Regions from separate parts of the Ensifer sp. Root31 genome, predicted to be linked through region 4. Evidence: predicted binding sites of a transcription regulator. Region 4 holds the regulator's gene; each other region holds the start of a gene.

Region 1 (7,795 bases), on a different contig from region 4:
GAGCGATGTCCCTGCCCCAGCGGCTGCACGACATGGAACCTGCCGCGGTGGAATGCATCGACCGTCTCAGACTCGACAAGCGTCATAGGTCCTTCGCTCATGGCCGATCGTCACACATAGGCGCCGACGAACCGCTGATCATGCCCGCAACTCCGCTTCCAACCCCGCTTCGACGAGGATGCGGCGCGCGGCATCGGCATCGTCGTCCGGCACGAGGAAACGGCGCGGCAGCAGGCCCAGCGATCCCTCCAGAATGCTCATGCCCTGATCGGCGATCAGGCTGTTGATACCGGCGTCCTTCATCAAGCTCTCGGCAAAAGAGAGCAGAACGACGTCGTTGGTGCGGATCAATTCCTTCATCCAGCGGTTTTTCCTGTCCTATTTCAGCAAGCGGGACAATTCGCCTCTTGCCGCACGTGCCCCCCCTTCCTATTGTCGAAAGCGACAATGAAAACAGGAGTCCCGGTGTTGGGCGTAGTGATACCGCTGGAAGACAGCAAAAACAAACTGGCGTCCGTGAAACCGCTCGTTGACTTGACGTCTCCCGACATGGAACGCGTCAACCAGCTCATCCTGTCGAGGGCCGGGTCCGACGTCCAGATGATTCCTGAGGTCGCCAACCACCTGATTTCCTCCGGTGGAAAGCGCCTGCGACCGATGCTGACGCTCGCCTCCGCCGCGATGTTCGGTTACGAGGGCGACGCTCACGTCAAGCTCGCCACCAGCGTCGAGTTCATGCATACGGCAACGCTGCTGCATGACGATGTCGTGGACGAAAGCGACCTGCGCCGCGGCAAATCCACCGCTCGGACGATCTGGGGCAACCAGGCAAGCGTGCTCGTCGGCGACTTCCTGCTCGGCCAGGCCTTCCGCATGATGGTCGATGTCGGCTCGCTCGATGCGCTCGACGTGCTGTCGACCGCTGCGTCGGTGATCGCCGAGGGCGAGGTGCTGCAGCTTTCCGTCGCCAAGAACATGGAGACGACCGAGGACGACTATCTCCAGGTCATCCGCGCCAAGACCGCAGCGCTGTTCGCCGCGGCCGCAGAAGTCGGGCCGATCGTCGCCCAGACCAGCAAATCCGACCGCAATGCGCTCAAATCCTACGGCATGAATCTCGGCCTCGCCTTCCAGCTCGTCGACGACGTGCTCGACTATGGCGGTTCTGCCAGCGATCTCGGCAAGAATGTCGGCGACGATTTCCGCGAAGGCAAGATCACCCTTCCGGTGATCCTGTCCTATCGTCGCGGCACACCGGAGGACCGCGCCTTCTGGCGTCAGGCGATCGAAGGCGGCGACAGCAGCGATGCCAACCTTGAAAAGGCGCTCGGCCTGATCAAGCGATATGGGGGCTTAAGCGATACCATCGCCCGTGCCCAGCACTATGGCACGATCGCGCGCGATGCCTTGGCACCGCTCCCGGTTTCGCCGTGGAAATCGGCGCTGGTCGAGGTCATCGACTTCTGCATCGACCGGGTCAGCTGACGCGCGCGCCCGGCCGAACCTGGACATCCAAGAGGAATTTCTTGCCGCGTTGCGCCAAAAAAGCCATTCTGTTCCTCAAGAGTTGTGCCAGGCAACACGTGGCTGATTCCAAAACAACCCTCAGTCGTGCGCAAGGCCGAGAGATCGGCAATGAAAGGTTTGACATGCGGCAAAAGACGATCCTCCGCCTTCTCAGCGGCGCTGCACTGATGGCTCTTGCCTCGGTCAGCGGCAGCTACCAGGCTTTCGCCGAGGAAAAGGCCGCCGTCGAAGAGACCGAGCCTTTCGACATCACGTCCGTCAACACCTTTGCAGGTGCGTTCCTGGCTGCCCGCACGGCCGACACGGACCGTGACTTTGCCGCAGCCAACGAGCTTTACCGCATCGCCCTGCAGTTCGAGCCGAACAACAACGAAGTCAAGCAGCGGCTGATGATCACCCTGCTGATGGCCGGCAAGTTCGACGATGGCGCCAAGATCGCCGAGCAGTTGAAATCCGATCCCGCTGTCGAGCGCATCACCACCGTCATCCGTGCGATCGAGGCGATCCGCAAGCGCGAATACCGCAACGCGCAGAAGCTCTTGAACTATGATGGCCCGAACGACCTCGACCGGCTGATGAACGGCCTGCTTTCGGCCTGGGCCAAATTCGGCCAGGGCAAGCCCAAAGAGGCGCTGGCGCAGGTCAACGGTCTCGAAGGACCGGACTGGTTCCGCGTATTCAAGAATTATCATGCCGGCGCGATCGCCATCGCTTCCGGTGACAAGGCCACCGCTCGCGCCAAGCTCAACGACGCGATCCTCGATCGCGAAGGCGGCAGTGCTGCGCCTGACACGTTCATGCGGGCGGTCGAGGCATTGGCGCGCTTCGAGGCGCGCGAAGGCAACAAACAGAAGGCGCTCGACACGGTCGCCGTCGGCGAGAACATGGTCAACAACTACACCCCGCTCGAGGCACTTCGGAAAAACATCGAGACCGGCCTACCCCAGGAGCAGCAGGTTAAGAACGCATCGCAGGGTGCGGCAGCCGTGCTGTTTTCCATCGGCGGCGCGCTCAACCGTGAAGGCGCCGAAGACATCGTCTCGCTCTATCTGCAGACGGCGCGTCGTCTCGACCCTGACAGCGCCGACATTCTCGTGATGCTTGCCGGCATCGCCGAGAACCTGAAAAAGCCGAAGGAAGCGATCGAGCTTTACCAGAGCGTGCCCGAGGCTTCGCCGATGCGCCGCCTGTCCGAGCTGCAGCTTGGCCTCAGCCTTGCCAGCATCGGCAAGGTGGATGAAGCCAAGAAGCACTTGAAGGCGCTGATCGACGTCGACCCGAAGAATATCCGCAACTATCTCGCCTATGGCAGCGTGCTTTCCGATGCCAAGGACTACAAGGAGATGGGCGAGCTTTACGACCGCGCCGTCGACGCGATCGGCCCTGTGCCGAAGCGCAGCGACTGGACCGTGTTCTTCCAGCGCGGCATCGCCTATGAGCGCCAGAAACTCTGGGACAAGGCCGAGCCGAGCTTCCGCAAGGCCCTGGAACTCAACCCGGATCAGCCGCAGGTGCTGAATTATCTCGGCTATTCCTGGGTCGACATGAACATCAATCTGGAACAAGGGCTCGACATGATCCGCAAGGCGGTCGAGTTGAAGCCGGACGACGGCTACATCGTCGATTCGCTCGGCTGGGCCTATTTCCGCATGAACCGCTTCGACGATGCGGTGGTCGAGCTTGAAAAGGCAGCCGAGCTGATGGCCGGCGACCCGACCATCAACGACCATCTCGGCGATGCCTATTGGCGCGTCGGCCGCAAGCTGGAAGCCGTGTTCCAATGGACCCAGACGCTTGAGCTGAAGCCCGAAGAGGAAGAGATCCCGAAGATCAAGGCCAAGATCGAAAACGGCCTGCCGGCGCTTAAGGAAGTGGTTCCGGCCTCTGCCGACGCCAAGGAAACAGCGCCGAAGAAGGTCACCCCGGAGGCGCCTGCGCCGGACAAGAAGTCCTGATCACAGCATGCTTCAAGGCGAGATTGCGGGCTTCGCGCTGACACGGGCGGCGCCCGCCAAGATCAACCTGGCACTGCATGTCGTCGGCCAACGGGCCGACGGCCACCATCTTCTCGAAAGTCTCGTCACCTTTGCCGATCGCGGCGACCGGATCGGCCTGACTCCGTCGGAGCAGGACCGTTTCACTCTGTCCGGGCCATTCGCCGCCGAATTGTCGACGACGGGTGACGACCAGGATGGCAATCTCGTGCTCAAGGCGCGGGACCTGCTGCGCCAGGCTCTGGCATCGCAGGGCGTCGACACCGGCCCGGTCCACATTCATCTCGAAAAGAACCTGCCCATCGCCTCGGGCATCGGCGGCGGGTCCGCCGATGCGGCCGCAACGCTTCGCGGCCTTCTCGACCTCTGGAAGACCGGCATCGAACCGGCGTTGCTCGCCGCCTTGGCGCTGAAACTCGGCGCCGACGTGCCAATGTGCCTAGACGGCAGGTCGCTTATTGCCAGTGGCATCGGCGAAGAGATCACCCCTGCCATTGAGCTTCCCTCCTTCCCGATCGTGCTGGTCAATCCTCTGGTCGCGGTCTCGACGCCGGTGATCTTCCGGACGCTGGAAAAGAAGAACAACCCACCGCTTGTGATCCCGGATGGCCTCGGCTCCCCTGCGGCCTGGCTTTCGGCCATGGCGGCGATGCGCAACGACCTGGAGCCGCCGGCGCGCCGGCTGCAGCCGGTAATCGCCGACGTCTCCGGCGCGCTGGCAACAACCGGAGCCGCGCTGGTGCGGATGTCCGGTTCAGGCGCCACCTGCTTCGGCCTGTTCGACAGCGACGAAAGCGCGCAGCGCGCCGCCTACACTCTTTCTGCCGCCCATCCTGAATGGTACGTTCTCGCCGGCAGAACCGTGGGCAGAGGGAAATAGAATGGCCGGGATCAATGACAATCGCCCTTTCGTCCCCGTCGGCATCGCCATACTGACAGTGTCCGACACGCGCACGCTGGCCGACGACAAATCCGGCGACACGCTTGAGGCGCGGGTGCGCGACGCCGGTCATCGTCTGGAGGCACGCGCAATCGTGCCGGACGATCGGCAAAGGATCCGCGATCAGGTGGAGGCCTGGACGCTCGACGAGACAATCGACGTGGTGATCACCACCGGCGGAACAGGCTTCACCGGCCGCGACGTCACGCCGGAGGCGCTCGAACCGCTGTTCGAGAAACGCATGGATGGCTTCTCCGAAGTTTTTCACCGGATTTCCTACGAGAAGATCGGCACCTCGACGATTCAGTCGCGCGCGACAGGCGGTGTCGCCAACGCCACCTTCATCTTCGTCCTGCCGGGGTCCCCCGGGGCCTGCAAGGATGCCTGGGACGGCATTCTCAAGCAACAACTCGACTACCGGCACATGCCGTGCAACTTCGTCGAGATCATGCCGCGGCTCGACGAGCATCTGAAACGGGGCTGACGCCTCAATCGGCGACCCAATTGTGCCGCGAGACAAGCCTGTTCCCTGGGGAACTGCGAAACCCGCAACCGCCTGCTACAGCTTCCAACGTCAGCTCGTATTGAGGGATCGCAACGAGATCCGAGCAAATCCTTCGACCGGAGCAAAGACGGCCCATCGCCGATGTCCCCCCAAGCGATGGGAACAAAAACATACGACGCGCGGCTCGCCCGGTCGCTCGGACAAGACTTTGCTAGCAAGGAAATTTGGTAGCCGCTTGGAGGTGCCGTCCGCAGGACAGGCACCTTTTTTGTTGGAGCGAATTTACTCTAGGCGCTCTGCCTGCTGTCAACGGCGACCCAGGCGGGGACAAGCTCCGTCGCAAGCTTTCGAACGGCGCGGATATTCGTCATTTCGCCCAGCGGCATCTTCCCGCGCGCGATCGCCAAGGCGTCGCGCTTGTGCACGAGGAAGCCCGCCTCCAGCGGCTTTACGCGCCGCGCGAGACGATGCAGCAACGGCTTGCGGTGCATTCGCGATGGCGAGAAACGGGCCGGCCCCTTGTGAAGCGACACATACTCGACGAGCTCATCCACCCAGCGCCCTATCGGCCGAGCACCGGGCTCAAGCAGCATCAGCCACTCGCCGCGCGCGGAGCGCACGATTTCGCCCAGATCCCAATCGACGCAGAAACGGCAGCCGGCGGCATCTGCCACGCGCACCGACCCGTCCTTCGAGCCATGATCGAGGATGATGACATCGCTGACCAAACCTTCGACGGCGCCTGCCACGAGCACGGACAGCGTCTGTGCCAGTTCCGCCTCGTTGTCACGTGTTTCCATGATGATCGTCAGCATAGCTGTTCCTACCGCATTGCAGCGTAAAATGCTACATCCGCGTGGCATGACCGCGCCCGCGATTTGTCCGATCGCCAAGTCATGCCGGTCGCTCTCGTTTCAGCACGCGCGATTTTTGTTCTTGAATTGTTCTTGTTTTCGCGATAGGAAAATAATCAGAACAAAACGGGATCAAACGGGTGATCCCTCGGAGATTCCGATGAAAGAGCTGTCTCAGATCAGGCAGGGTGCGCTTGCACCCGCCAACACGGCAGAGGTTGCCGAAGCATTGATGAGCGGGACCGGTCTCAGGATCGAGAATGACCGTCGCCGCGGGCGGGGTGCCGGACTGAACATGTCGGGCCGCTTTGAGCCGCAGGCGCGCGAGGTCTTCGACGACGGTTGGGAGAGCCTTGAGGACCTGCCTCCCTTCAAGACCGAGGTGCAGGTGGAAAAGCCGCGCTCGGTGATCAGCCGCAACGATTCTCCCGACATTTCCTTCGATCGCTCGATCAACCCTTATCGCGGCTGCGAGCATGGATGCATTTATTGTTTTGCCCGTCCGACACATGCCTATATGGGGCTTTCGGCCGGCCTCGATTTCGAGGCGAAGCTCTTTGCCAAGCCCGACGCCCCACGCCTGCTGGAGCGCGAGCTCGCCCGCACGGACTACAAGGTGAGGCCGATTGCGATCGGCACCAACACCGATCCCTACCAGCCGATTGAGAAGGAATGGCGGATCATGCGCCAGATCCTCGAAGTGCTGCAGGCCGCCAACCATCCTGTCATGATCGTGACGAAGTCGGCGATGGTGACGCGCGACATCGATCTGCTTGCACCGATGGCAGAAAAGGGACTTGCACGGGTCGGCATTTCGGTGACGACGCTCGACCGAAAGCTGGCGCGTACGATGGAGCCACGTGCTTCGACCCCTTCCAAACGACTGGAAGCGATGCGCGCCCTCACCGAAGCCGGCATTCCGACCGGCGTGCTGGTGTCGCCGATCATCCCGGCCCTCAACGATCATGAGATCGAACGGGTTTTGGAAGCCTCCCGATCGGCAGGAGCGCTGGAAGCGACCTATGTGCTGCTGCGCCTGCCGCTGGAGGTCAGCCCGCTCTTTCGCGACTGGCTGCTGCGGAACTATCCGGACCGCTATCGGCACGTCATGTCGCTTATCCGCTCGATGCGTGGCGGCAAGGATTATGACGCCGAGTTCGGCAAGCGCATGAAGGGCGCCGGTCCCTATGCCTGGCAGATCGGCCGCCGGTTTGAACTTGCGGCCAAACGCCTCGGTCTCAACCTCAATCGTCGACAGTTGCGCGACGACATTTTCGTGCCGCCACTCGGAACCGGCGTCCAGCTATCGCTGCTCTAGAGCATTTCCAGGAAAAGTGCGAAGCGGTTTTCCGTCAGGAAATGCGTAAAAACAAGGAGATAGAGCGTTCCGCGATTCCGTCTAAATCGGAACGCCCTAGCGGCAATCGGTATTGCGTATGTCGCTGGAGAAGTGGAGTTTTCGACCGCTCAGGTCAGGAATGCGAGGTGTGGCCTGAAGGCAAAATAACCTCAATGGTTGGCCGGAATGGGCAGGCATCGGTCTTGAGACGCCCGGTTCCCTGGATCGGCTGCGATTTGGGAAGCAGGTCACGGCGCAAGTTCATGCGAGCAGCGTCCCTCGCGCGTCATATCTGGCGCGCGGCGACAGAATTGAATTCCGGCGTCTCCTCCGTGCCTCATCAGGATGACGCTGGCATACCCCCCGGCTGCCGCCGCACTCAGATCGGGGGACTTGAAGAGAATCGGTCGATCATGCGAGTTTCGCCGCATGTCACATCGCAGATCGACCGATTCTCCCCTTTTCCCGGATATTATCCTTGCGCCCGATTTCAGCTTTGAACTGGCTGCCAGAAGGGACGGCGCCTGGCCGGTCGCTGGCGCCGACGAGGCCGGCCGAGGGCCGCTTGCCGGACCCGTCGTTGCCGCCGCGGTCATCCTCGACCCGGATGCCATCCCCGAAGGCCTGAACGACAGC
Region 2 (7,795 bases), on a different contig from region 4:
ATGCCTTCTGGCCGTCGGCCGCGCATGCACAGGCAGCGCCCGCACAAGTGAGCCAATGCCAGGCGATCGCCGAGGCGTTGCCTCAGACCGCGTTCGCCAGTTTTACACCGGCCGCCGCAACGAAGGGGCAGACGGCCGCTGGTGAAGTGACGATCAGCTATCTCGGCCACTCGACCTTTCTGATCGAGACGCCGGGCGGCGTGTCGATCGCCACGGACTATAATGGCTGGTTCCGTCCGTCGGCGCCGCCGACCGTGGTGACGATGAACAAGGCGCATTCCAGCCACTACACATTGACGCCGGATCCGGCGATCCGCACGGTGCTGCATGGTTGGGGTGAAGACGGCGAGCCGGCGCGGCACGACCTCGTCGTCGGCGATGCCTATATCCGCAATGTCACCACGGACATCCGCTCCGGCGCCGTGACGATGGAGCATGATGGCAATTCCATCTTCATCTTCGAGGTGGCGGGTCTGTGCATCGGCCATCTCGGCCATCTGCACCACGAGCTCGATGACAGCCACTACCGGCAGATCGGCAGGCTCGATGTGCTGATGGTGCCGGTCGATGGCGGGCTGACGATGGGGGCCGAAAGCATGAGCCGCGTCGTTTCGCGGCTGCGCGCGGCGCTTATCCTGCCGATGCATCGGCGCGGTCCCCCGATCGACGCCTTCCTCGACATGTTCGGCGACGATTTCGACAAGAGCTTCGCGACCGGAGCGAGCGTCAAAGTCTCGCTGCGTTCCTTGCCAAGCAAACCGCTGATTTATATCCTCCAGGGCGTCTGAACATCGGGATTGCCCAATGAGATCGTTTGCAGCCGGCGTCGTTGCGTTTCTGTCCTTTTCAACAATGGTTTTGGTAACGGCGGCTCTGGCTGGAGGCGCGCCTGCGCCGCGCATGCCGCCTCCCGACACCCAGCACCCGCAAGCTGTTCCCCAGGCGACTGTCGCGCCCGTTGCCGAGCAGGAAGAGTTCGTGATGCCATCGGGCAATATCGGCTGCATCTACACACCCCCCGGCGGCACGCCGACCTATCAGCTTGCCGACGGCGGGCCGGAGCTCGCCTGCGATATCATCGCGCCGCGTTACGTCAGGGCAACGCTCGGACGGGCCGGCGCGGCAACGATCAATCGCGAGGTCGGAGATCCGAGCTGCTGTTCGGCCGGGCCGATCCTCGAATATAGGGCGACATGGCAGGGCGGGCCCTTTTCCTGCATCTCGGAACGAACGGGCCTTTCCTGCCGCCGCGAGGACGGCCATGCCTTCGTTCTCAGTCGCGGGCGCATCTCCGCCAACTGAAAAGAAACGCCCCCTGCTGGACGGAAAGCGGCAATAAAACTATAAGGCGCCCCATTCCATTCAAATTCATGCATGCAGAGGGTGCCATGGCTGGCCATTCACAGTTCAAGAACATCATGCACCGCAAGGGCCGTCAGGATGCGGTGCGCTCGAAAATGTTTTCCAAGCTCGCGCGCGAAATCACGGTTGCGGCGAAGACCGGCATGCCCGATCCGTCGATGAACGCGCGCCTGCGTCTGGCGATCCAGAACGCCAAGGCGCAATCGATGCCGAAGGACAACATCGAACGTGCGATCAAGAAGGCCTCCGGCGGCGACGCGGAGAACTACGAAGAAGTCCGTTACGAAGGTTATGGCCCGGGCGGCGTCGCTGTTATCGTCGAGGCGTTGACCGACAACCGCAACCGTACCGCCTCCAACGTCCGCTCGACCTTCACCAAGGCCGGTGGCGCGCTTGGTGAAACCGGTTCGGTTTCCTTCTCCTTCGACCGTGTCGGCGAGATCACCTACAAGCTTTCGGTCGGCGACGCCGACAAGGTGATGGAAGCGGCGATCGAAGCCGGTGCCGACGACGTGACCACCGACGAGGACGGCCACACGATCATCTGCGGCTTCGAAGCGATCGGCGAAGTCTCCAAGGCTCTGGAAGACACGCTCGGCGAAGCCGAAACCGTCAATGCGATCTGGAAAGCCCAGAACACCGTGCCTGTTGACGAGGAGAAGGCGCAGTCGCTGATGAAGCTCATCGACATTCTTGAAGACGACGACGACGTGCAGAACGTCTATTCGAACTTCGAAGTGTCCGATGAGGTCATGGCGAAGCTTTCGGCCTGATCCGGATTTTTTCAGGCCTACTGCATGTCTCCTTAAGTCCCATCCGATTTAGGGACAAAAACATGCAGCAATTCAAAGTGCTACAGCGACCTTTGCGCGTCCAATCGGACGCACTGCGCTGTAGACGTCTTGATCTACCCGTGTCCTAAAGGGCACGGGTTTTTCTTTGGGCGTCACCGATGGGATGTGACTGATGACGTATGAGTTCGCGATCTTCGACTTCGACGGTACACTCGCCGATACGGCGGAGCTGTTCATGGCGGCGAGCAACCTTGCCGCCGCGCGCTTTGGGTTTCGCCAGCTCACGGTCGAGGAGTTCAAGGGGCTGCGCGCCATGGGCAGTCGCGAGATCATCGCGCATCTCGGCGTACCGATGTGGAAACTGCCGCAGATCGCCACTTTCATGCGGCAGGAAATGGCCGCCCAGGCTCGGGCCATTCAGCTTTTCCCCGGCGTTTCGGGCATGCTGACGGCGCTGAAGTCGGCTGGCATCGGCATCGCGGTCGTCAGTTCGAATGGCGAAGCGGCCGTTCGCAAGGCGCTGGGCGAGACCGCTGGCGCTATCGACCTGTTCGAATGCGGCGCCACACTGTTCGGCAAGGCGCAGCATTTCAAGAGGGTCGTCAAGTTTGCCGGCATCGATCCTTCGCGGATGCTTGCGATCGGCGACGAGGCTCGCGACATCGAGGCAGCCCGCAAAGTACGCATTGCGGCGGGCGCCGTCGGCTGGGGCTACGCCGATCCGGCGTTCCTGAAATCGCTCGGGCCGGATCGTTTCTTCGATCGCATCGACGAGATCCTGCCGGCCTTTCGGGTCGCGGGGCGGGGCTGACCAACTGATCAGGCCGCCTTGGCAAGCTCCTGCTGCGCCTCGGCGAAAAGCCGAAGCGACTTGAGCCGGGCATCCATGTCGAAGATCGGCATCGAGATGATCAGTTCGTCCGCCTTCGTTTGGTCAAGGAACGTTTCGATCTTTCTGCGGATGGTCTCCGGTCCACCGACGATGGCATAGGACATCGCGTGATCGACAAAGATCTTCTCATCCGAACTCCATAGCCCATCCATGGACGCCACCGGCGCCGGGAACCGGCCGCGGGCGTTGCGCCGCAGGGCGACGAAGGATTGCTGCATCGACGTGAAGAGGTAGTTCGCCTCCTCGTCGGTGGCAGCTGCCACGCCCATGACGCCGACCATCACGTGCGGCTTGTTGAGCGTCTGCGAAGGCGTGAAGCGCTCGCGATAGATCTCAAGCGCCGACAGCAGCATGTCGGGCGCGAAATGCGAGGCAAAGGCAAAGGGCAAACCGAGCATGCCGGCGAGATGGGCGCTGTAGTGGCTCGATCCGAGCAGCCAGATCGGCACATTGGTGTCGGAACCCGGAACCGCGATGATCTTCTGATCCTCGGCGACGGGGCCGAGCAGTGCCTGCAGTTCGACGACGTCATTGGGGAAGTTGTTGGCGCTCGCCTCCATATTGCGGCGAAGCGCCTGGGCGGTGCGCATGTCGGTGCCCGGCGCGCGGCCGAGCCCGAGATCGATGCGGCCGGGATAGAGGGCGGCAAGTGTGCCGAACTGCTCGGCAATCACCAGCGGCGAATGGTTCGGTAGCATGATACCGCCGGAGCCGACGCGGATCGTCTTCGTTCCTGCGGCGACGTGGGAAATGACGATCGAGGTCGCCGCGCTGGCAATGCCCTTCATGCCGTGATGTTCGGCCAGCCAGAAGCGCTTGTAGCCGTTTTCTTCGGCCGCCTGCGCCAAGAGCCTCGAGTTTTCGAGCGATTGGGCGACACTGCCGCCTTCGGTGATCGGGGAGAGATCGAGGACGGAGAAAGTCGCCATGAGCCAGGCCTTTATTGAGCGAAATTGATTGAATGGCTATGTAAGGTCAAAATTCCTCAATCCAAGGGTAGCGCTTGAGATTTCCGACAGCCGCGCTTGCCTCATGTGGATGTTTTTGTTTTGTTCACTTTTTGCTGGCAGCGTCCGGACACGCAGCATAGGGTGAAATTCATGCAAACCACGATTCGCATCATCGGCATCGATCCGGGCCTCCGCCGTACCGGCTGGGGCATCATCGAAACGCTTGGCAATTCGCTGCGTTTCGTCGCCTCCGGCACGGTGACATCCGATGGCGACATGGATCTCGCTTCGCGGCTCTGCCAGCTGCATGATGGCCTGGCGGAAGTCGTGCACAGTTATCAGCCAGACGAGGCCGCGGTGGAGCAGACCTTCGTCAACAAGGATGCAACGGCGACGCTGAAGCTCGGGCAGGCGCGCGGCATCGCCATGCTGGTGCCGGCGCGCGCGGGCTTGAGGGTTGCCGAATATGCGCCGAACGCGGTCAAGAAGGCCGTCATCGGTGTCGGCCACGGTGAAAAGCAGCAAATCCACATGATGCTGAAAGTCCTGATGCCGAAGGCCGAGTTCAAGGGCAACGATGCTGCCGACGCGCTCGCGATTGCCATTTGCCACGCGCACAACCGCCTGTCGGTGACCAGCCGGCTTGCGGCCCTGATGGGGTAGTTGCGCTGGTGCCGTTAATTTCCGATGGTCGGTCCGATCATCCCGCAATCCATCCATGAGAGACGACGCCACATGATCGGCAAATTGAAGGGTACTATCGACGAAATCGGCGAGGATCATGTCGTTCTCGACGTGCATGGCGTCGGCTATGTCGCCCATTGTTCGGCGCGCACATTGTCGAAGCTCGGTTCGGCGGGAGAGGCGGCGGTGCTGTTTATCGAGACCTATGTGCGCGAGGACCAGTTGAAGCTGTTCGGCTTCCTGACGGCGCTGGAGCGCGAGTGGTTCCGGCTGTTGCAGAGCGTCCAGGGGGTGGGCTCCAAGGTGGCGCTCGCTCTTTTGTCGACGCTGACGCCGGGCGAGCTTGCAAACGCGATTGCGCTACAGGACAAGACCTCGGTGTCGCGCGCGCCGGGTGTCGGCCCGAAGGTGGCGGTGCGCATCGTCACCGAACTGAAAAACAAGGCACCGGCGTTTGCCGGCGAAATGTCCGGCACGATCGGCCTCAAGCAGGAGCTTGGCGAGGGTGTTGCCTCGGCGCCGGTTTCAGACGCGGTGTCGGCGTTGACCAACCTCGGCTATTCCCGCGACCAGGCTGCAAATGCGGTTGCCGCGGCGCTGAAGAACGGCGGCGAGGACGCCGACAGCGCCAAGCTGATCCGGCTTGGCCTCAAGGAGCTGGCGCGATGATTCCTTGCGTTGTCGTGCCGGCCGATGCAAAACGGGCATTCTCTTTAACACCACGCGCAAGAATGCCCGATCGATTGGAACGGATGGATGACTGAAGCCGCACGCCTGATAACGCCGGAAAAGCGCGGCGAAGATCTCGATGCGACGATGCGTCCGCAGTCTCTGGACGAATTCACCGGCCAGGCGGAAGCCCGCGCCAACCTGAAGATCTTCATCGAAGCGGCGAAGAACCGCGGCGAAGCGCTCGATCACGTGCTGTTCGTCGGGCCGCCCGGTCTCGGCAAGACGACGCTGGCGCAGATCATGGCCAAGGAGCTGGGCGTCAACTTCCGCTCGACCTCCGGGCCTGTTATCGCCAAGGCGGGCGATCTGGCAGCGCTCCTGACCAATCTCGAAGAGCGCGACGTTCTGTTCATCGACGAAATCCACCGGCTCAACCCGGCGGTCGAGGAAATCCTCTATCCGGCGATGGAAGACTTCCAGCTCGATCTGATCATCGGCGAGGGACCGGCGGCGCGATCGGTGAAGATCGATCTGTCGAAGTTCACGCTGGTCGCTGCAACCACCCGTCTCGGCCTGCTGACGACGCCGCTGCGCGACCGCTTCGGTATTCCGGTGCGGCTCAATTTCTATACGGTCGAGGAACTGGAATCGATCGTGCGCCGCGGCTCCCGGCTGATGGGGCTCGGCATGACCGACGACGGCGCACGCGAGATTGCGCGGCGCGCACGGGGAACGCCGCGGATCGCCGGCCGCCTGCTGCGTCGCGTGCGTGATTTTGCCGAAGTGGCCCGGGCCGAAGCGGTGACCAAGCAGATCGCCGACGAGGCGCTGACGCGGCTTCTCGTCGACAATATGGGGCTCGACCAGCTCGACCGGCGCTATCTCTTCATGATCGCCCAGAATTTCGCTGGCGGGCCTGTCGGCATCGAGACCATTGCCGCCGGGCTTTCCGAACCGCGCGATGCGATCGAAGACATCATCGAACCCTATCTGATCCAGCAGGGTTTCATCCAGCGCACGCCGCGCGGCCGCATATTGACCGCCAATGCCTGGAAACATATCGGCCTCAATCCGCCAAAAGAGGTCGAGGCGACCCAGTTTCGATTGACGCTCGAGGACGAGTAAATGATCACGCGCCGTGGGCTTCTGAAGTTTCTCGGCGGCGGGATTGCCAGCATGGCGGCGCTTGGCGGCTATGCCTTTGCCATCGAGCCGCTCGCCCGGCTGAGCGTGACGCGTTATGCGCTGACGCCGCCGGGCTGGTCGCCGGGCTTGAAGCTGCGGGTGGTGGCACTTGCGGACATCCACGCCTGTGAGCCATGGATGTCCGCCAACCGCATCGCCTCGATCTGCCGGCAGGCCAATGCGCTTGGTGGCGATATCACCGTCCTTCTCGGCGACTATGCCGCCGGCATGAACCTGGTGACACGCTATGTGCATTCCAGCGAATGGTCGAAGGCGCTCGCGACGCTTGAGGCGCCGCTCGGCGTGCATGCGATCATGGGCAATCACGACTGGTGGGAGGACAGGACCGCGCAGAAGAACAGCGGCGGCCTCACCTTCGGTCACAAGGCGCTCGCCGACGTCGGCATCAACGTCTACAGCAATCGCGCCATCCGCCTGGAAAAGGATGGCCTCGGCTTCTGGCTCGCCGGCCTCGAAGACCAACTCGCGTTGGTGCCGGGCAAGAAATGGATGCGCAAGCATATGCAGGGCCTCGACGATCTCGATGGCACGCTGGCACAAGTAGAAGACGACGCGCCGGTGATCCTGCTTGCCCATGAGCCCGACATTTTTCCGAAAGTGCCTTCGCGCGTTGCCTTGACGCTCTCGGGCCACACCCATGGTGGGCAGGTCCGGTTTCTCGGTCATGCTCCCGTCTTACCCTCGCGCTTCGGCGATCGGTATGCGTATGGTCATATGGTTGAAGACGATCGCAGCCTGATCGTTTCCGGCGGGCTCGGCTGCTCGATCGCGCCGGTCCGCTTCGGCGTGCCGCCGGAGATCGTCGTCATCGACCTCGGCTGAGGGGATTCCGGCCGCATGGCTTAGGCGCGCGGCCAAATGGCGTATTTCGGCGTGGCGGCGGGCTCGCTATGATCCGCGACAGCGCCACGCGTCTCATGAGACGCGCAGAGGTCGCTGTAGCACTTTGAATTGCTGCATGTTTCCTTGAACCGGATACGATTTAAGGAAACATGCAGTAGGGAAAGAGCCGGCCGTCGACGTTGGACGAGCGCTTTCCATTACCTGCATCGCCTCGATGAAGGTGGCAGGCGGCTTGGCGTCCATCCATTGAAGGGAAGAGTGAATGCTGGCGCGGCGCGGGTTCCTCAAGCTTCTCGGCGGGCTGGTGATGGCTGGGTTTGGCACCAGCGCCTATGCGGTGGGGGTCGAGCCGTTGCAGCGGCCGCTGGTGACGTCCTACGCTTTGCGGCCTG
Region 3 (7,795 bases), on a different contig from region 4:
GTTTCCGCTGCGGGTCGTCTTCCATGGCGCCATTACCGTACTCTTCATCCTCTCCGAATTCTGGATCAACGCCACCGCCCCGCCAGCGAAACGGGGCTTCGTCCTCGGCATCTACGGCACGGTTCTATCCCTCGGCTTCCTGAGCGGGCCGCTGCTCTTCTCGATCCTCGGCAGCGAGGGTGTCTTGCCCTTCGTGGTCGGCGCCGGTGTCATTCTGCTCGCGGCCGTGCCAATCTTCCTCGCGCGGGACGAGAGCCCTGTCATCGACGAAAAGCCCGACCGCCATTTCATGCGCTACATCTTCCTGGTGCCGACCGCGACCGCCGCCGTCTTCATCTTCGGCGCGGTCGAATCGGGCGGGTTGTCGCTCTTTACGGTCTACGGGACACGATCGGGGTTCACCGAATCACAGGCGGCGCTGCTGCTGACCGTGATGGGCATCGGCAATTTCATCTTCCAGATTCCGCTCGGCATGCTGTCAGACCAGATCAAGGATAAGCGCACATTGCTGACGGCCATGACCGTTATCGGCCTCATTGGCGCCCTCTGTCTGCCGATGCTGGTGGAAAGCTGGTTCCTGATGGCGATCATTCTGTTGTTCTGGGGGGGCTGCGTCTCTGGTCTCTACACGGTCGGCCTCAGCCATCTCGGCTCGCGCCTGCAGGGCTCCGACCTTGCCGCGGCCAATGCGGCGTTCGTTTTCTCCTATGCGGTCGGCACGGTGGCCGGGCCGCAGGTGATCGGCGCATCGATGGATGTGGCTGGCAACAACGGTTTTGCCTGGGCGATTGCCGGGTTTTTCGGCCTTTACGTCGCGCTTTCGGTTGTAAGGATCGTTTTGAATCCAAAACGGTCTTGACTTTTCGGCCGCGATTTGTAGTTTCGCGCCAACCTTGCCCGTGGCCCGCAACCGGTTGTCCACGGCTTTCAATTTCATAAAGGCAGGACGACCATGGCAAAAGCCACCACCATCAAGATCAAGTTGCTGTCGACAGCCGACACGGGTTTCTTCTACGTCACGACCAAGAACAGCCGTACGATGACGGACAAGATGACCAAGACCAAGTATGATCCGGTCGCCAGAAAGCACGTCGAGTTCAAGGAAACCAAGATCAAGTAAGATCTGACGTTTCGTGGGATCAAGGGGCGCCAACCGCAAGGTTTGGCGCCCCTTTCCGTTGGTGCGCCAAGAAGCGGCCGCCGACTGTTCGGAGGCCGTCCCGCCTGCGTGTGCGCACAGGCAAGAATCAAAAAGCGCTGTCCCTTCCGGAACAGCGCTTTGAATGGGGGTCGGCTGGCTACTGACCGCGGCACGAGGATTCCGCAGGTGTCAAAAGCCAACCGACCGACCCCACGACCCAGGAGATGCGGCGGACCTGAGCATCATGGGGTAACCGAAGCTGATGGAAGCTATGCCCCCGCATTTATCAGCATCACCTGAAAATAGAAAAAAATCAATGAATTCTTAATGCGCGAAGCGGTGTCGCTCGGCGCATGGTTAATTCCGTATCACATCGGCACATGTAAATGCTTGCGCGCCGCCGCTACCAAACCCCTCGGTAGCATCGTTGCGGCGGAGAATACAACTTTAAAGGCATATCGCAAGAGGGATCCGGAATTTCATCAAGCCACCAGCAGGTGGTGACAGGCTCGGTTCTTTCCGTCAGGCTGCAGCCGCCACCACTCTGTTGCGACCCTCGTTCTTCGCCTGGTAGAGCGCCATATCTGCGCGCTTCAGCAAAGCTTCTGTCGTGTCGCCTTCCAGTTTCAGGCCGGCAATGCCCATGGACGCGGTGATGACCAGCGCGCCGTCCGCATGCGGTATCGAGAATGGCTGACTCTCGATGATATGCCGCAACCGCTCGGCAACGGCGGCCGCCATCTCCGGCGGTGTGTCGGGCATGACCACGACGAACTCTTCGCCGCCAAAGCGGCAGGCCAGATCGGCGCCGCGGACGGTGGAGCGGATGCGGTTGGCAAATTCGCGCAACACCTCATCACCAACATCGTGACCATAGGTGTCGTTGACCTGCTTGAACCGATCGATGTCGGTCATGCAGATCGACAACGGGCGACCGCGTGCTCCCGCACGATCGAGCAGCAGCTTCAGATGATTGTCGAGATAGCGGCGGTTGTGCAGCCCTGTCAGGCCATCGGTGACCGCCAGCTCGATCGTCTGCTGCACGCTCTTTCTCAGCATGTCGTTGCAATGCTTGCGCCTGATCTGGGTCAACGAGCGGGCAACAAGCTCATTGGGATCAACCGGCCGGATGATGTAGTCGGTAATACCGAGATCGAGCGCACGCACGATCATCTCGTCATTGCCCTGCTCCGTGATCAGCAGGATCGGAATGAAACGTGTGCGCTCCAGCGATCGCAACTGCGAGCACAATCGCAAGGGATCGTAATCGTCGAAGTTGGCGTTGACGATGACGAGGTCGAAATTGTTCTCGGCCGCCTCGAACAGCGCCGCCTGCGGGTCGGAGATAACAGAGACATCGGCAATCGGCTTGAGCGTGCGCTGCAGCCGCTCCTGAGAGGAGCCGCGGCCGTCGACCAGGAGGATATTGCCCGGCTCGTCCGGACGGTCCTGACGGGCCAGTTCCTGCAGGCCGATAGTCTGCGCCGTCTGGGCCCGCAGCCGCAATTCGTCGCTGACGTTCTTCAGGCGGACGAGGCTCTTCACCCGCGACATCAACTGAAGATCGTTGACCGGCTTCGTCAAGAAATCGTCGGCGCCGGCCTTTAACCCGCGAACCCGATCGGACGGCTGGTCGAGTGCCGTCACCATGACGACGGGAATATGTGCTGTGCGTGCATTGGCCTTCAGACGTTCGCAGACCTCGAAGCCGTCGATGCCGGGCATCATGATGTCGAGAAGCACCAGGTCGACCGGTGTCGTCTCGCAGAGCGTCAGCGCCGTATGGCCATCACCCGCCGTCAGCACATCGAAATACTCAGCGAGCAGACGCGCTTCGAGAAGCTTAACGTTGGCAGGCACGTCATCGACAACAAGAATGCGCGCAGTCATATCAATTTTCCCGCCAGTTAGGCATCGCCAAGGTAGGTCTTGATCGTCTCAATAAACTTTGGCACAGAAATCGGTTTTGAAACATAGGCTTCGCATCCGCCCTGACGGATACGTTCCTCGTCGCCCTTCATGGCGAAGGCAGTCACGGCGATCACCGGGATGACGTGCAACTCATCGTCTTCCTTCAACCACTTCGTGACTTCGAGCCCGGAGACCTCCGGCAGCTGAATGTCCATCAAAATCAGATCGGGGCGATACTTCCGCGCCAGCTCGAGCGCCTCCATACCGTTGCGCGTCTGGATCGTCGCGTAGCCGGAAGCCTCAATCAGGTCTCGGAAGAGCTTCATGTTCAGCTCGTTATCCTCAACAATCATTACCTGTTTGGGCATGTCGATCCCTTGCTGTCCGTCGTCTTCTTGCAAGTCTTCTCAAGACATCTAAGTTGCAGAACCAACGACTCGACCCATTTCCTCAAGTTCACCGATAAACCTATTTGGTTGAAAAATAGGTAATTCCGGGCGTAAAAACAGTAGGAGGCCAAGACATTGAAGAGCGCCGACGAAATCGCCATCGACATTCTCTCCTGGCTTGCCGGCGAGCCGGACCTGCTGTCCCGATTTCTGGCGCTGACCGGCACGGACCCGTCCTCCCTGCGCAACGCGATCGGCGAGCCGGGCTGCATGGGTGGGCTCATCGCCTTTCTTATGGACCACGAACCAACGTTGATCGCTTTCTGCGATGCAACAGGGACAGCCCCGCAGGATGTCGTGCGTGCGCATGAGAAGCTTTCCGGCGCCGCCGATCTGCAGGACAGCTGAGCTTGAGCAACACCGTCTTCGAAGATGAAATCCGCCTTAGCAACCGCCCGCTTGTTATCAGCGACATCGATGAAGTCGTGCTCGAATTCCTGGATCCATTCCGGTCCTTTCTCGAAAGCCGCGACCACGTCCTCTTGCCGCGCTCCTTCCGGCTGACCGGCAACATCATCCATCGCGCAACGGAGCGGGCAGCGAGCGAGGCTGACGTCAAGGACATGCTCGATGCCTTCTACGCCACGCAGGATCGCTGGCAGACGCCGACTGCCGGCGTTGTCGAGACTCTCCGTGAATTGTCCAAGCAGGCTGACATCGTCTTCCTGACGGCCATGCCACCGCGCCATGCGGCCGCGCGTCGTGCTCTGCTCGACCGGCTCGATCTTCCCTATCCACTGCTCGCATCCGAGGAACCCAAAGGGCCGATCGTTCAGCGCCTGCATGCCGGACGGGCGCTTCCCGTTGTTTTCATCGACGATATCGCGCGCAACCTGCAATCGGTGCAGGAGCACGCGCCATCCTGCCTGCTGATCAATCTGATGGCGAACGCCGAGTTTCGGGCGCTCGCGCCTCAACCGGCGGACTGCGTTCACATTGCTAGCGACTGGGTCGACGCTGCGAATGCCATTCGCGCGCATTTCCAGCGATAGCGGCACCCGGACCAGCAGATCGAGACCTGCAAGACGACGCGCAAAATCCGACCAGCGGCTTGGCGTCGGCAACCTGACATGCAAGGCAATTTCCAACGCGGCCTCCCTTGAGACTCGTTAGCGTAGAGCGTAAAGTCCCAATGTTCAACATTTGTTCCAGATATGCTCGACAGTGGTTCTCAAACTCCAGGCTTCTGCCGTGACTGCCTCAGGGAACAGACCGCGACGGCGCGACGCTGCCTTGCCTGCGGCAGCCCCCGTCTGTTGCGTCATGCCGAGCTCTACGACCTGACTCTAGCCCATATCGACTGTGATGCGTTTTACGCCTCCGTCGAGAAGCGGGACAATCCGGAGCTTGCCGACAAGCCAGTGATTATCGGCGGCGGCAAGCGCGGCGTCGTCTCGACGGCTTGTTACATCGCCCGCATTCACGGCGTGCGCTCGGCAATGCCGATGTTTAAGGCGCTTGAGGCCTGCCCGCAGGCGGTCGTGATCAAGCCCGAGATGGAAAAATACGTTCGCGTCGGCCGCGAGGTCCGCACGTTGATGCAGGAGCTGACACCGCTGGTGCAGCCGCTCTCCATCGATGAGGCCTTCCTGGAGCTCAGCGGCACCCAACGGCTGCACCACGATCCCCCCGCGCGCACCCTCGCCCGCTTTGCCCGCCGTGTCGAACAGGAGATCGGCATTACCGTCTCCGTCGGCCTTTCCTACTGCAAGTTCCTCGCCAAGGTTGCCTCCGATCTGCAGAAGCCTCGCGGCTTCTCGGTAATCGGCCAGGCCGAGGCGCTCGAATTCCTGAGAGAAAGGCCGGTGACCTTGATCTGGGGCGTCGGCAAGGCGTTCGCCGCCACGCTGGAGCGCGATGGCATTCGCACGATCGGTCAGCTTCAGACGATGGAGGAAGCCGACCTCATGCGCCGCTACGGCACCATGGGCCAGAGGCTCTACCGCCTGTCGCGCGGCCTCGACGAAAGAACGGTCGAGATCGACGGCGAGGCGAAAAGCGTATCGTCAGAGACGACATTCAACGACGATCTCGCCCGCTACGACGATCTCGTCACGCATCTGCGTCGGCTGAGCGAACAGGTCGCCCACCGCCTGCGTAAATCCGAACTCGCCGGCCAGACCGTCGTTTTGAAGCTGAAGACTGCCGACTTCAAGACCAGGACTCGCAACCGCCGCCTCGACAGTCCGACGCGGCTCGCAGACCGTATCTTCCGCACCGGGCTGCAGCTTCTGGAGAAGGAAGTTGACGGCACGAAGTACCGGCTGATCGGCATCGGAGTCAGCGATCTTTCCAGCCCCGATCTCGCAGATCCCCCCGATCTGGTCGATCCAGCCGCAACCCGTCGTGCCGCCGCCGAGGACGCCATCAACAAGCTGCGCGACAAGTTCGGCAAGGCCAGCGTCGAAACCGGCTACACCTTTGGCAGCCGCAAGCGCGATCACTAGTGCGTTATCGGCGGCGGCTTGACGTATCCTGCAAGGATAAAAACATGCAGCAATTCAAAGTGCTACAGCGACCTTTGCGCGTCTAATAAGACGCGCGGCGCTGTAGGTCGATCGGGACAAATTCTTTAAAGATTTCAGCGTAAGCTTGTCGGCCAGTTTACGTGTTGGGATGAGTGTATGGTATTGCGTTTCGCTCTCACGGCCAGCGTCGTCGTCTTCTTGTTTTCGCCTGCGGTCGGCTTTGCCGGCAGCAACGCACCGCTGCAGATCATCGTTTCGAAGAACCAGCAATCCCTCGTCGTCTATGACGGCGACGCGGTGATCGCAACGTCGGCAGTCTCTACCGGCAAGGCCGGCCATTCCACACCGACGGGCATCTTCTCGATCCTTGAAAAACGCCGTCACCACAAATCCAACATCTATTCGAATGCGCCGATGCCCTTCATGCAGCGACTGACCTGGTCAGGCATTGCGCTGCATGGCTCCAATCACGTGCCGGCCTATCCGGCTTCGCACGGTTGCGTGCGCCTGCCGAGCAAGTTTGCCGCCAGCCTCTTCAAGATGACGTCGCGCGGCGTGCATGTCCTGATAACCGATCGGCAGGTCAGCCCCACCGAAGTGTCGAGCGCCGTGCTCTTCCAGCGCAACCCGGCGCCCGGCGAGAACCCCGCACCGCTGTCGGATGTGCCCCTCCGCCCGGCGATCAGCCAGACCGAGACCATGCCGGTCGAAGTGGCGATGACCGAGGCATCGACCGCCAACTCAGTCATCAAAGCAGAAGACCGCGAGCCGATCCGCATGCTGATCACCCGACGCGGCGAGCGCGATATCAAGCGTGCAGTCCAGTCGGCGCTGAACCAACTCGGCTATGTCGCCGGCGTGCCGGACGGCCACATCGGCCCGGACACGACCGCCGCCATCAACGCGTTCCAGACTGCCGAGGGATCGACCGTCGATGGCAAGCTGACGCCGGAGCTGACTGAGGCGATCTTCAGGAAAGCGGGCCGCGACGTTCCCCCCAACGGGGTGATCCTTGTCCGCCAGGGTTTCAAGCCGATTTTCGAGGCAGGCGTCACGATCGACAAGCCGGAGCAGGCGCTCGGCACGCATTTCCTGCAATTTCAAGAGATTGACGAGGGAAAGAGCGAAGGCAAGTGGTACGGCGTACCGCTCGAAAACCATCTGCCGTCATCGGTGAAGAAGCGCCTCGGGATCGCCGCCGACGCCGACGCATCAGCCTTCAATGCCGTCCAGCGCACGCTCGGGCGCCTGACGGTCTCCGACGACGTCCGCGAACGGATCGGCGGCCTGCTTGCAGACGGTTCGTCGCTGTCGATTTCGGACATGGAGAGCGGGCTCGAAACCGGCGACGGGACCGATTTCATCACAATCACCCGCGCATCCCCGCGGGGCTGATGCCCTGCGCAGTCGATCCGATACTCAAAAGCTGCGCTGCAGCCGCGCCTGACGTTCCGTATCTTTATACGCCGCCGGCTCAAGCAATCATGCAGCGCGGTCAGACGAGTTCAACGTCGACCACACCCGGAGCCGAGCGAAGTGCTGCGGCAATCTCCGGCGAAATCCTGAACTTCTCGTTGAGTTCGACCTCGATCTCGCGCTGGCCGTTATCCTTGATGACGATGAAGGAAACGAGACCCTCGCCCCTCGCATTCAAATGGGCGGCGATCGACTTCAGTGGTCCTGAATCGCGCACATAAACGCGCAGCGCCTTCTGCATCTGCAGCGATTCTTCCTCGAGCGAGCGCAGGGTCTGGATGCGAAGGCCGATGCCTTCCGGCCGCTCCTCCGCCTGAACCGTCATCACCAGCGATTTGCCGGGCTCAAGC
Region 4 (7,795 bases):
GTACCGGTGGCGGCGCGGTTGTAGCGATTTTTTAGGTTCTGATTTCCTGAAACGCGGCCAACGCGCGGTCGCGCGCGAAGGCGTGGTCGACGATGGGGGTGGGGTAGGAGACTCCAAGCTCGATGCCGGCGGCAGCCAGTACTGCCGAGGGGGCCGAGAATGGTCGATGGATATAACGCGCCTCGAGATCAGCGAGCTCCGGAACGAAACGCTTCACATAAAGCCCCTCCGGATCGAATTTCTCGCCCTGGAGCACCGGGTTGAAAATGCGGAAGAAAGGCGAGGCATCGGCGCCGGACCCCGCCACCCATTGCCAGCTTGCTGCGTTCGAGGCCGGATCTGCATCGACCAGCGTGTCGCGGAACCACGCCTCTCCGCGTCGCCAGTCGATCAGCAGGTCCTTGATCAGGAAGGAGGCGACGATCATCCTGACGCGATTGTGCATGTAGCCGTGGCGCCAGAGCTGCCGCATGCCGGCGTCGACAATCGGATAGCCGGTCAGGCCCCTTGTCCAGCGGTGGAACTGTTCGTCATTGTCCAGCCAGCGAAAGCCATCAAAACGACGATCGAGGTTTTGACGGCCGAGATCCGGATTGTGAAACAGCAGATTGTAGGAGAACTCGCGCCAGGCGAGTTCCTTGCGGAAAGTGACGACATCGTCCACCGGCGTTTCCGTCAGGCCACGCGTGACCTGCCAGATCTGCGCCGGAGAGATTTCGCCGAAGGCAAGATGCGCAGAGAGCATGGACGTACCTTGCGCTGCAGGGACGTCCCGCTCAGCCTTGTAGCCGGCAAGGGCATGTTCAACGAATTTGTGCAGGCGTTCGGCAGCGGCCTGCTCGCCCGGCGTCCAGATTTCGGCGAACGTCGATGCCCAGTCCGGCCGCGTCGGCAAGAGCTTCCACCGTTCAAGCTCCTCGGATGCCGGCCACCTCACAGGCGCTCTGATCATTTCCGGCGTCTCAATCGGCGCCGCCGGCTCGCCGCTGGCCTCAAGCGCACGCCAGAACGGCGTGAACACGCGATAAGGGCCGCCACCCTTCGTGAGGAGCCGTGTCGGCTCATGCAACAGTTGCCCTGCAAAGCTGCTGACGGTGAAGCCGCGTTCAACGAGCGCTTTCTTCAACGGCGCATCGGTTCCTATTCCGCTCGGGTCGTAGCGGCGATTCCAGAACACGGTCGTCGCGCCCGATTCCCGCGCTATCTCGGCGATCACATCCAACGGCGCACCGGTCCGCAGGATAAAGTCGGAGCCGTGTGCCCGCAGCGATGCCCGCAATGCCTGGAGCGAATGGTGCAGCCACCAACGCTGCGCGCCACCAAGCGGCCCATTGCCGCTTTCCTCCGGTTCATTGATGTAGATCGGAATCACCGGTCCACCCGTCTGCGCCGCGGTGGCAAGTGCCTGATTGTCTTGAAGGCGCAAATCTCGACGAAACCAGACCAGAATCGGCGTTGTGGGATTTGCGCTCATGACATTCCCGGGGGCGAGGAAGGAGGAAGGCGTCGCCGGCACCATAGCCGCAAAATGAAAAAGAGCCATTCGGGCGTTACCGCGAATGGCTCTTTAAAAACTGGCTCCCCGGGCCGGATTCGAACCGGCGACCTGTCGATTAACAGTCGAATGCTCTACCGCTGAGCTACCAGGGATCATCTGCGCGGCGTGTCCTGCAGAAGTGAGGCTGCTAATACAAATGCTTTTCCGATTTGCCAAGCTGTTTTTTTAAAAAAAGTGAGAAGTTTTGTTGCGAGCCTGTGGAGAAGCCCCCAATTGTGGGAAAGGCAGCCGGATAGGGAATGATGCATAAAAACAGAAAACAGACGCATTTCGGCATAGACCCGCACACACGGCAGATCGTGCTTGGCAAATGGCGCCTGAGGCTGCCGGAATCACCACTGCTGCGCATGCTGGTTGGCGGGCTGCTGATATTCGGCGGCTTTCTCGGCTTTCTGCCCGTGCTCGGATTCTGGATGGTGCCCTTGGGCTTACTCATCCTCTCGCACGATATTCCTTCAGTACGCCGCCGCCGCCGAAGGTTCGCAGTCTGGTGGGCGCGCCGACGCAACGGGACGGGGTCTTCGAAGGAACGATGATTCGTTCGCGAGGGCGATCCTCGCTTCGACAGGGCGCCACAAGCTCACGCTACACGGAAGCCGAGCCTATTCGGCTCCTTCGTCGGCGACGATGTGGCGGCGGCTCCAATCGAATGAAAGTCATGGACCGCCGCGTCCTCCCGACCGACTTGTGCGCAAACTCCCGCATTCGGGCTGTCGTTGAAAACCATTCGGCAACGGATCGGCAGCATAATGCCGCCCGGATTAAGGATGGGGCGGAATGGCTAAGACCACGACAAGCCGCGGGCGTCGCCGCGGCAGCCGGACAAAGAAAAAGGGCGGAATGCTGCCCTGGTATCTCGCCGCGGTGCTGACAGTCGGCGGCGTTGTTGCGTACGACCACCGTGGACAGTTGCGGGATCTGCCGGGCGTTTCGGATGTGTTCGCATCGGCGCCCAAGTCGACATCCACATCCAGGTCGGACAATCGGCCGAAGGCGCAGGCCCGTGTCGCCATGCCCTCGGCTACGCACAAGACGAAGCCTGTCGACGGACCGATACCCGCAGTCAATGTCGGGTTGGCCGCACCGACACCCGTCGAGCGCCCGATCGCGCAGCCCACGGCCGTCGAGCCCCAGGCGAATCAGTTCTATTTCTGCGGTACCCGCAACGACAATTGCGTCGTCGACGGCGGAACATTCCGCTACCAGGGCGAGGAGATCCGTGTCGCCGACGTCGATGCACCGCGAATCAAGCAGGCGAGTTGCGATAGCGAACGTGCCCGCGGCTTCTACGCCAAGCAGCGATTGCGCGAGTTGCTGAACGCCGGCGAGTTCAGGCTGATCGAGGCCATCGGCAGGAGCGACGACAAGAACAGCGAAAAGCTGCGCGTGGTGATGCGCGACGGCCGCTCTCTCGGCGCCGTGCTCGTATCGGAGGGCTTGGTTCGGCCCTGGAAGGGACAGCCCAAGCCCTGGTGTTAGACGGTGCTCGGCGTCATCAGAGAGAATGATGAGGGCCGGAAGCGTGTAGCCGTCTAAGTTATCCACCGAGCGCGATATCAATACCGATTATCAACCCCAGAGCCGATAGTGCCAGAAAGAACACAACAAGAGAGCTTGCTAGAAGCAGCTTGATGGGATTGGCTCGGAAATCTGCCTTAAGGTTCGGGAAAATTGGCGACATGTCCAATCGGCCGGTCACCGCGAGCTGGAATAGACGCCAGATTGCGACCGCAATGCACATTCCACAGAAAACTACCGTCAGTATGAGCTTGGGTAGATGATCAACTCTGGATTCAACGTCCAATTCCCTGAAGAATCTTGGTGCAAGGTAGCTTTACCGTGAAACGGTGTACAAGGTAGCAGCGCCCCGCGACGTCGGAAGAAGGGTTGGACGGAAGATTCGGGCCGTCTGTCGAAATGGTAAATCCATCCAATTGCCTCGTGTCGGACGCTGCCGTATAGCGCCCGCCGCCTGTCGTCGAAGGGGTTCGCGGCGATCCGTTATGGGGCCGGATCGGTAAGCCTGTGGAAGAGTTGGAGAAAGATGGAATTTCAGAAATGCCTGAGGACGTTTTTCAGAAATCCCCTCTTGCGCTCTTTCTATATTCATTCTAAACGCTCGCCACGACTTGATAATCTCAGTCGATGAGGCCTCGTGGCGGAGTGGTGACGCAGAGGACTGCAAATCCTTGTACCCCGGTTCAATTCCGGGCGAGGCCTCCAAAGCCACTCCTAAGTAGTTGAATTAGTTTCGCTATTTGGACTGCAGGATTTCATCTGCTGCCACACATTCCTCTTGGTGTGGCAATTGGTTCCCGTTATCTCCCTCTTCGACGTTCGATCCAAGCAGCAGATTGCCGATTCCATCCCCATTGCTTCTGGCAACACTCTGCCTCGTCAAGCGCGCCCGTTCGCGTTCCGCGAGCAGATCTTCGACGTCTTGGCGGCGCAACGAACGCCCCCCTCATTCAGGGTGCAGCAGTTTGAACGGCTGCGGCCGGCGTCCTGCCAGCCGCGCCTGTCGTCACTCCGCCGGGATAAACTTGAGCGTTCCTGCGAGCCTTGGGCCGGTCGATCCCTTCGTGTCCATCGGGTGGTTGATGCCGTCGTTCACCGGTAGCTCCTCGAAATCGAATGGGCTTATGCCTTCAAGGCACGCGGCGTTGACGCCGTAGAAATCCGGGTTCGCGCGCGGCTTGTGGAATGTGTAGATGCCGCACTTCGAGCAGAAGTAATGCTCTGCAGCCTTCGTGTTGAACTGATATTTGGTGAGTGCCTCGCCGCCGGAGAGAACCGTGACCCCGTCCTTGGCGGCAGAGACGGCAACCGCGCCCTTCAACTGGCAATAGGAGCAAGTGCAACGGCGGGCGGTGCGGAGGCCGCTCTTCAGTTTCACATTGAAGCGAACCGTTCCGCAGTGGCAGGCTCCGTCAAGGTTCTGAACATCGAGATTCATCCAATCATCCATCTGATTTTGAAGCGCATTTGATGAGCTTTCTTATGAGGTGGGTTGCTTGTGCTCAAGCGCATTCGGGGGCAGTCTCAATCCAGAGGACCGCACTCCCGTTGAGGCCGTTCGTTGTAGGGCCATCAGCCGATTGGGCTCAGGCGCGGGGTACGAGGCGTCTCGTCGCGCATCGGGCACATATTCAGACCAAGTGCCCGATACGTGCGCCAGCACGCTTTCGTGCTCCACGTCGGGGACGTTCCGCGGCCCGAGCCGATGCGTCGCAAGAGCGCTCGGCCAACGGATCGTGCGGAGAAAAAGCCTACGGCCGTTCGCATCCGTCCTGCATCATCCGCGCGAGGAGCGAACAGTCCGCGTCGCACCGTTGCCTTTCTTGGGTACGAACCTAGTTACCCATACCGTACCCAAGCGAGGAATTGCTGAATGAACCGTAATGGGCTCTATCTGATCATTGCCATGCTCGCCGTCGCCGTCATTGGTCTCGGCGCCTATGTCTACCGCGAGGAAACAAAACCGACCGGCGTAGAGATCAAGATTGGCCAGGACGGGGTTTCCGTTCAGGAGAATTGAGCGCCATCGGCCACACGCTCAACAGGTTTGGCAGCGGCGAATGCCGCTGGCGGTCGACGCCCCACGCGAGGTTCAAGGCGAACGCAGATCCGAAGGCGGTCGAAATACCGGCCATCGGTGGCGTAAGCGGCCGCGTGCTCGTTGCGAGCGTCAACGAAAGTGTGACGTAGATAGGGCGGGCGAGCGCGTGATTCAGCCCCTCGCACGATGAAAGCAACAAGTCACCCAGCGCCTGCGCGATTGGCTAAAGCGGTTCTCCGTCAATAGCAGCCCGATTGTCGAAAGTGAAACGCTGTGCGTGCCTGCGCAAAGGACATGCTGCCGGCACGCAGGTACGGTTTTCGGGGGGCAAGGAACATGGGCCAATGCGGCGCGTCCAACACGCGCAGCGAGGCTGCCCGCATCGCAGCCAACCACTGTTTTCAAAGCGCAATTCGACCGGGCTGCGCTTGCCCGCCAGTTTGCGAACGTCCGCAGTCGCCAACGACATGGCCTTGCGAGGACGCGCCCCGAAATGGTGATTCGGTCACTATTGTCAGTGCTGAAAATATTGTCTCTAGACAGAACTGGGAATGAATATCCCAACAGCGCGACCCGTATAGGTAGTGTCAAACAAAGCCAACAATGGAGGAAAAGACATAAAATGAAATATAAGATCGCCCTGACTGCTCTTGCCATTCTTGCCGTAACGACGGCCACCGCAAGCGCTGAGGATCTCGTCTTTCAGCTTAAGAACAAGACGAATGCCGTTTTGACGAACTTCTACACATCGCCGGTCGGTGTTGATCAGTGGGAAGACGACGTCTTCGGGCGGCAGGTGCTTAATCCGGGCGAAAGCATGGAAATTACCATCGCCGACGGACGTGATGTCTGCAAATACGACATGCGCTTTGAATTCGAAGAAGGTTCCGGTCTCGACACGACTGAAGACAAGCAGGATCTCTGCGAGTTGGGCGAGTACTCGATTCACGAGTAAAATCCGTCGAGCGTGAAAAACACTCGATCCGAAAATCTCCGTCTCGCTACCCTATGTGGCGAGACGTTGAAGTAAGAGAGCGGCTGGCCGGCATGAAGGCGGCTAGAGCGTTTCCGGTTTAAACGGAGTCACTAGGCGCTCTATCTATTTGTTTTTACGCATTTCCTGGCGGAAAACCGCTCCGCACTTTTCCTCGAATTGCGCTGGCGTGAGACGGGCTTAGTGGTAGCGGCGGATCAAGCCGACGAGCTTGCCCTGAATCTTGACCCGGTCAGGCCCGAAGATGCGCGTCTCATAGGCCGGGTTGGCGGCCTCTAGAGCAATTGAAGCGCCCTTGCGCCGGAAGCGTTTCAACGTTGCTTCCTCGTCATCGACTAGTGCCACGATGATATCGCCGGGATTGGCCGTGGTGGCATTGCGGATGATCACCGTATCGCCATCGAAAATGCCGGCCTCGATCATCGAATCACCCTTCACTTCAAGGGCGTAGTGCTCGCCGCTGCCGATCATATCGAGCGGCACGGTAATGTCGTGGGTGTTGTTCTGTATCGCCGAGATCGGCACGCCGGCGGCAATGCGGCCCATCACTGGAACCGACACGGAGCTGTTGTCGGCAACCGGCAGCGTTTTCGCCGCGGGGGCAGGGGCGGGCGGTTTGCCAAGGCTACCCTCGATGACGCTCGGCGAAAACCCGCGACGGGGCTGCGCGCTCGCAGCATAGGCTTCCGGCAGTTTGATGACTTCGAGCGCTCGGGCGCGGTTGGGAAGCCGGCGTATGAAGCCGCGTTCCTCGAGCGCTGTGATCAGCCGGTGAATGCCCGACTTGGATGCCAGGTCGAGTGCATCCTTCATCTCGTCGAAGGACGGCGGTACACCGGACTCCTTCATTCGTTCATGGATGAAAAGAAGCAATTCCTGTTGCTTGCGGGTCAGCATGGCAAGTCGCTCCAGAGGCGTGAAACAAATCAAGAACAGACACTATCTGTTCCATATGTGTTCCGCAAGTGCCTAAAATTCTGTGAATGTTGGTTCAATCAAGCGCAGATTGACCAACTCGTCGCTGCACGCGCCGCGCGAGGCTGATATGCCTCCTTCCGTTTATGGAATGAGGGTTTAATGACGAAGCTGATTCAAATCTTGCTGACCATCGTTGTCGCCGCGACCGCGATCCTTGGGTTTCGCTGGTATCAATACGTGGATAACAAGCAGAGCCCGTTTGACGAAGTTGGTATCGCGTTGAATGCGGCGATGCCCGGGCCGCTCAATCAATGGGGTTGTGACCGGCTGAAGCTGACATTTGGCAACGGACACCCGCCGCACGGTTGCGCCGCGGCCGATGGGACGCAGTGGAAATAGCCTGCCATCAAGGGATCAGCAGAAATATCGATGGGCGATCTGCTAGAGGAGGCCTGAATCAGGCCGGCTGCGTCGCGGAGCAGGCGTCCTCGAATTCCTTGACGGTTTCCGCGGAGTTGTCCTCCGGCAGCACAGCGTCGGCCGCTTCGGTCGCGACCGGCGTGTCGCCTTGATAGACGAAGGACTGGATGTAGTAGGCGATCGTTCCCTTCCAAACGTTCCGGCCGTCTATCTGCTGGCAGGGCACGGCCGTTTCGAAGTCGGCTTGCAGGTCGTCGACCGTGGCAGCGCTGAGGGCGATGTTAGGCGATGCGATAATCGAGGCGATAAGCAAGGCTGCAAGCACGGTGAACGTCCACTAGATCAG

What was found. The regulator LexA, encoded in region 4, represses DNA repair genes until DNA is damaged. The targets are predictions, from matches to a motif close to TGTTCNNNNTGTGTTCNG.
Region 1: the regulator LexA is predicted to act here: its motif matches at 5,898-5,915, upstream of ASD00_RS37840 (PA0069 family radical SAM protein).
Region 2: the regulator LexA is predicted to act here: its motif matches at 4,088-4,105, upstream of ruvC (crossover junction endodeoxyribonuclease RuvC).
Region 3: the regulator LexA is predicted to act here: its motif matches at 4,635-4,652, upstream of ASD00_RS34550 (DNA polymerase IV).

The regions. Positions count from the first base shown of each region.
Region 1 is NZ_LMCO01000067.1:194,994-202,788, reverse strand. It holds gene ASD00_RS37875 (methyltransferase) at 1-86, opposite strand, end outside; gene ASD00_RS37870 (DUF2007 domain-containing protein) at 139-360, opposite strand; gene ASD00_RS37865 (polyprenyl synthetase family protein) at 469-1,485, shown strand; gene ASD00_RS37860 (tetratricopeptide repeat protein) at 1,650-3,482, shown strand; gene ASD00_RS37855 (4-(cytidine 5'-diphospho)-2-C-methyl-D-erythritol kinase) at 3,490-4,401, shown strand; gene moaB (molybdenum cofactor biosynthesis protein B) at 4,403-4,945, shown strand; gene ASD00_RS37845 (glycosyl transferase) at 5,254-5,781, opposite strand; gene ASD00_RS37840 (PA0069 family radical SAM protein) at 5,981-7,138, shown strand; gene ASD00_RS37835 (ribonuclease HII) at 7,589-7,795, shown strand, end outside.
Region 2 is NZ_LMCO01000005.1:143,089-150,883, forward strand. It holds gene ASD00_RS06825 (MBL fold metallo-hydrolase) at 1-788, shown strand, start outside; gene ASD00_RS06830 (hypothetical protein) at 805-1,302, shown strand; gene ASD00_RS06835 (YebC/PmpR family DNA-binding transcriptional regulator) at 1,389-2,135, shown strand; gene ASD00_RS06840 (HAD hydrolase-like protein) at 2,329-2,967, shown strand; gene ASD00_RS06845 (LLM class flavin-dependent oxidoreductase) at 2,976-3,977, opposite strand; gene ruvC (crossover junction endodeoxyribonuclease RuvC) at 4,149-4,661, shown strand; gene ruvA (Holliday junction branch migration protein RuvA) at 4,734-5,351, shown strand; gene ruvB (Holliday junction branch migration DNA helicase RuvB) at 5,439-6,479, shown strand; gene ASD00_RS06865 (metallophosphoesterase) at 6,480-7,382, shown strand; gene ASD00_RS06870 (metallophosphoesterase) at 7,666-7,795, shown strand, end outside.
Region 3 is NZ_LMCO01000066.1:44,705-52,499, forward strand. It holds gene ASD00_RS34520 (MFS transporter) at 1-859, shown strand, start outside; gene rpmG (50S ribosomal protein L33) at 953-1,120, shown strand; gene ASD00_RS34530 (PleD family two-component system response regulator) at 1,664-3,031, opposite strand; gene ASD00_RS34535 (response regulator) at 3,049-3,420, opposite strand; gene ASD00_RS34540 (DUF3572 domain-containing protein) at 3,577-3,849, shown strand; gene ASD00_RS34545 (hypothetical protein) at 3,852-4,493, shown strand; gene ASD00_RS34550 (DNA polymerase IV) at 4,656-5,948, shown strand; gene ASD00_RS34555 (L,D-transpeptidase family protein) at 6,132-7,364, shown strand; gene dnaE (DNA polymerase III subunit alpha) at 7,465-7,795, opposite strand, start outside.
Region 4 is NZ_LMCO01000039.1:11,070-18,864, reverse strand. It holds gene ASD00_RS27830 (deoxyribodipyrimidine photo-lyase) at 32-1,474, opposite strand; tRNA gene ASD00_RS27825 (tRNA-Asn) at 1,576-1,650, opposite strand; gene ASD00_RS27820 (hypothetical protein) at 1,801-2,094, shown strand; gene ASD00_RS27815 (thermonuclease family protein) at 2,336-3,037, shown strand; tRNA gene ASD00_RS27805 (tRNA-Cys) at 3,708-3,781, shown strand; gene ASD00_RS27800 (GFA family protein) at 4,083-4,514, opposite strand; gene ASD00_RS41030 (hypothetical protein) at 4,950-5,096, shown strand; gene ASD00_RS27795 (hypothetical protein) at 5,740-6,072, shown strand; gene lexA (transcriptional repressor LexA) at 6,292-7,008, opposite strand; gene ASD00_RS27785 (hypothetical protein) at 7,189-7,428, shown strand; gene ASD00_RS27780 (hypothetical protein) at 7,487-7,774, opposite strand.